Regions from separate parts of the Cellulomonas pasadenensis genome, predicted to be linked through region 2. Evidence: riboswitches for the same ligand, from Rfam matches in the RefSeq annotation. Region 2 holds a riboswitch; the other holds the start of a gene.
What was found. A riboswitch is a leader RNA that binds a small molecule or an ion and turns the genes downstream of it on or off. The one in region 2 is predicted to bind ZMP and ZTP.
Positions count from the first base shown of each region.

Region 1: another riboswitch for ZMP and ZTP. It lies ahead of purH (bifunctional phosphoribosylaminoimidazolecarboxamide formyltransferase/IMP cyclohydrolase); the one in region 2 lies ahead of glyA (serine hydroxymethyltransferase).

Region 1 is NZ_JBFTEP010000158.1:3,422-5,617, forward strand. Features, by position in the region: gene AB6N23_RS16220 (hypothetical protein) at 1-618, opposite strand, end outside; ZMP/ZTP riboswitch at 753-842, shown strand; gene purH (bifunctional phosphoribosylaminoimidazolecarboxamide formyltransferase/IMP cyclohydrolase) at 876-2,196, shown strand, end outside.
Region 2 is NZ_JBFTEP010000021.1:17,164-19,359, forward strand. Features, by position in the region: gene AB6N23_RS04915 (DMT family transporter) at 1-23, opposite strand, end outside; gene AB6N23_RS04920 (MarR family winged helix-turn-helix transcriptional regulator) at 63-584, shown strand; ZMP/ZTP riboswitch at 708-797, shown strand; gene glyA (serine hydroxymethyltransferase) at 871-2,151, shown strand; gene AB6N23_RS04930 (bifunctional methylenetetrahydrofolate dehydrogenase/methenyltetrahydrofolate cyclohydrolase) at 2,166-2,196, shown strand, end outside.

The DNA of each region.
Region 1 (2,196 bases), on a different contig from region 2:
CCCGCGGTCGTTCACGTCGTTGGCGTCCGTGCGCCCGCCCAGGCCCTCGAGCGGCGTCATGACGCCCCGGCGCCACCGGAACGCGACCGGCTCGCCGCCGAACGCCCCGGACGAGCCGACGAGCTCGCCGCGGTCGCTGAGCCCGGTGACGACGACGAACGTGTGGTCGGGGCTCAGCGGGTCGAGCAGCCACAGCCGGGAGCCGTCCCAGAACGCGGCGCGGCCGTCCACGTCGCCCGCGATCTGCCCCCGGTCGTTGATCAGACGTGCGCCGGTCAGGCCCCCGGGCAACGGCGACACCCGCCCGCCCCGCACGACGTGCGTCGTGGTGACGACGACGCCGTGGTCGTTCACGTCCCACGCGCACTCGTCCACGCCCAGGTCGACCAGGCCGGCCGGCCGGCGCGCCGCGACGTGCGCGGCGGCGGCGTCGCCCTCGGCCGCCTGCCGGACCAGCCGGTGCGCCACGCCCTCGGCGGCGACGGTGCCGGTGACCGCGGTGCTCATGGGTGCGCTGCTGACGGGTGCGGTGCCGGTCGGTGCGGCGGCGGCCGCCCCCGCGGCCGGGACCGTGACGGCCAGCGCGGTCGCGAGCACGGCGGTGACGAGTGCGGACATGGTGCCCCCCGGGGTCCTCGCCCACCCGCCCCTGGGGTGGGCCGCTACCGATGGTGCGCCCGGGACGAAGCGGGCACAACGGTCGGCGCGGGAGTTCACCCCGCGTCCGGCCCCGCGCCCCGGCCGCTAGACTGGACGGCGGTCGTGACTGGCGCAGGTGGAGGCAACCACCGGGGAGCGGCCGCAGCAGCCTCGACCGTGCACCGCCCGCCTGGGTGCCCGGCGTCCTCGTTCGACGCTGCCCCCCGGGAGACGCCATGTCCGACGCGCCCACGCCCACCGCCGACGCCACGCGCCGCCCCGTGCGCCGCGCCCTGCTGTCCGTGTACGACAAGACCGGCCTGGTCGAGCTCGCCACCGCGCTGCACCGCGCCGGCGTGGAGCTCGTGTCGACCGGCTCCACGGCCGCCACGGTCGCCGCGGCGGGGGTCCCCGTGACGCGCGTCGAGGACCTCACGGGCTTCCCGGAGTGCCTCGACGGCCGCGTCAAGACGCTGCACCCGCGCGTGCACGCCGGCATCCTCGCGGACACGCGGCGGCCCGAGCACCTCGCCCAGCTGCAGGAGCTCGGCGTCGCGCCCTTCGAGCTCGTCGTGGTGAACCTGTACCCGTTCACGCAGACCGTCGCGTCCGGCGCCGACGTCGACGCGTGCGTCGAGCAGATCGACATCGGTGGCCCGTCGATGGTGCGCGCCGCCGCGAAGAACCACCCGAGCGTCGCGGTCGTCGTCGAGCCGTCGCGGTACGACGAGGTCGTCGCCGCGGTCGCCGCCGGCGGCTTCACGCGCGCCGAGCGCACGCGGCTCGCGGCGCAGGCGTTCGTGCACACGGCCACGTACGACGTGGCCGTGGCGTCGTGGATGGGCAACGTCGCGACGACGACCGACGAGGTCGACGGCGTGAGCACGGGCTTCCCCGCGTGGGTCGGCGCGACGTGGGACCGGTCGGACGTCCTGCGCTACGGCGAGAATCCGCACCAGCGGGCGGCGCTGTACACCTCCGGGCACGGGCCCGGCGGGCTCGCGCAGGCGACCCAGCTGCACGGCAAGGCCATGAGCTACAACAACTACGTCGACGCCGACGCGGCGTGGCGGGCCGCGCACGACCACGACGCCCCGACCGTCGCGATCATCAAGCACGCCAACCCGTGCGGCATCGCGGTCGGCACCGACGTCGCCGACGCCCACGCCAAGGCGCACGCCTGCGACCCGGTGTCCGCGTTCGGCGGCGTCATCGCCACCAACCAGGTCGTGACGCGAGCCGCCGCCGAGCAGATCGCGCCCGTCTTCACCGAGGTCGTCGTGGCGCCGGGCTTCGACGACGACGCGCTCGCGGTCCTGCAGCAGAAGAAGAACGTGCGCCTGCTCGTCGTCGACACGCCGCCCGTGGGCGGCGTCGAGATGCGCGCCGTGTCCGGCGGGCTGCTGCTGCAGTCGGTCGACCGGCTCGACGCGCCCGGCGACGACCCGTCGACGTGGACCCTCGCCGCCGGCGAGCCGGCGGACGAGGCGACGCTCGCGGACCTGCGGTTCGCGTGGCGCGCGGTGCGGGCCGTCAAGTCGAACGCGATCCTGCTCG
Region 2 (2,196 bases):
GACCAGCGCCAGGTAGTTTCCACGGAAGACAAGTTATCTGACCGGGAAGATAAGATCCACCCATGACGGCTGCCGACCTCCCGCCCGACTTCGTCGACGGCGTCCGCGCGGCGTGGACCCGCGAGCGGCCCGACCTCGACGTCCGCACGCAGGGCGTGTTCGGGCGCCTGAGCCGCGTCGGGCTCCGCGTCCACGACGAGCTCGTCGCCGTGTACCGGCGGCACGGCCTGGCGGAGGGCGACTTCGACGTCCTGGCCACGCTCCGCCGCGCCGGCGCCCCCTACGCGCACTCGTGCGGCGAGCTCGCGGAGCACACGCTCGTCACGAGCGGCGGGATGACCAAGCGCGTCGACCGGCTCGAGGGCGCAGGGCTGGTACGCCGTCGGGTGAGCGAGCACGACGGCCGCGGTCGCGTCGTGGAGCTGACCGAGCGCGGCCGCGACGTCATCGACGCCGCGTTCACGGACCACGTCGCCAACCAGCACCGCCTGCTGGCGCTCCTCGACGAGGGCGACGCCGAGGTCCTCGAGGTCGTCCTCAAGCGCTGGCTGGCGCGGCTGGAGGACCTGCCGCCGACGTCGTGACGCGCGCCGCCGTGCCCGCGGGACCGACGGCCCGGGCACCTGCGCACCCCGCGCCGACGGTCCCGGGGCGACCCGCCGCCGCGTCGTGAGACGGCCCGTCGGCGCCGACCTCGGTTGCTAGGCTGTGCGGGTCGTGACTGGCGCAACGGGTGGGTCACCACCGGGGAGCGACGCAGCAGCTGGACCAACGGGTCGGACGCCTGGGCCCCTCGGTCACCCCACACCGGCACTCCGTGTGTGCGGGTGCCCGGTGCGCCCGCACGGTTGACTGCGACAGGAGCCCAGCATGAGCGACAGCCTGCTCGACCAGAACATCTCCGAGCTCGACCCCGAGATCGCCGCCGTCCTCGACGGCGAGCTCGCCCGCCAGCAGGACACGCTCGAGATGATCGCGAGCGAGAACTTCGTCCCGCGCGCCGTCCTGCAGGCGCAGGGCTCCGTGCTCACCAACAAGTACGCCGAGGGCTACCCGGGCCGCCGCTACTACGGCGGCTGCGAGCAGGTCGACGTCGCGGAGACCATCGCGATCGACCGCGCCAAGGCGCTGTTCGGCGCCGAGCACGCCAACGTCCAGCCGCACTCGGGCGCGACGGCCAACGCGGCCGTGCTGCACGCGCTCATCAGCGCCGGCGACAAGATCCTCGGCCTCGACCTCGCGCACGGCGGCCATCTCACGCACGGCATGCGCATCAACTTCTCGGGCAAGCTCTACGACGTCGCCGCGTACGGCGTCGACCCGCAGACGTTCCGCGTCGAGCCGGAGGCGGTCCGCAAGGCGGCGCTCGAGCACCGCCCCGACGTCATCATCGGCGGCTGGTCCGCGTACCCCCGCCACCTCGACTTCGCGGCGTTCCGCGAGATCGCGGACGAGGTCGGCGCCAAGCTCTGGGTCGACATGGCGCACTTCGCCGGTCTCGTCGCCGCGGACCTGCACCCGTCGCCGGTGCCGCACGCCGACGTCGTGTCCTCCACCGTCCACAAGACGATCGGCGGCCCGCGCTCCGGCTTCATCCTGTCGCGCGAGGAGTACGCCAAGAAGATCGACTCCGCCGTCTTCCCGGGCCAGCAGGGCGGCCCGCTCATGCACGTGATCGCCGCGAAGGCCGTCGCGTTCAAGGTCGCGGGCACGGACGACTTCAAGGACCGCCAGCAGCGCACGATGGACGGCGCCCGCATCATCGCCGAGCGCCTCACCGCGCCGGACGTCGCCGCGGCCGGCGTCTCCGTCCTCACCGGCGGCACCGACGTCCACCTCGTGCTCGTCGACCTGCGCCACTCCGCGCTCGACGGCCAGCAGGCGGAGGACCTCCTGCACGCGGTGGGCGTGACGGTCAACCGCAACGCCGTCCCGTTCGACCCGCGCCCGCCGCGCGTCACGTCCGGCCTGCGCATCGGCACGCCCGCGCTCGCGACCCGCGGTCTCGGCGACGCCGAGTTCACCGAGGTCGCCGACATCATCGCGACCGCGCTGGTGGAGGGCTCCGGTGCGGACGTCGACGCGCTGCGCGCCCGCGTGCGCAAGCTGACCGAGGCGTTCCCGCTGTACGCCGGCCTGCGGCAGTACTGAGCGGGGGAGGACCGATGACCGCCCAGAAGCTGGACGGCACCGCCA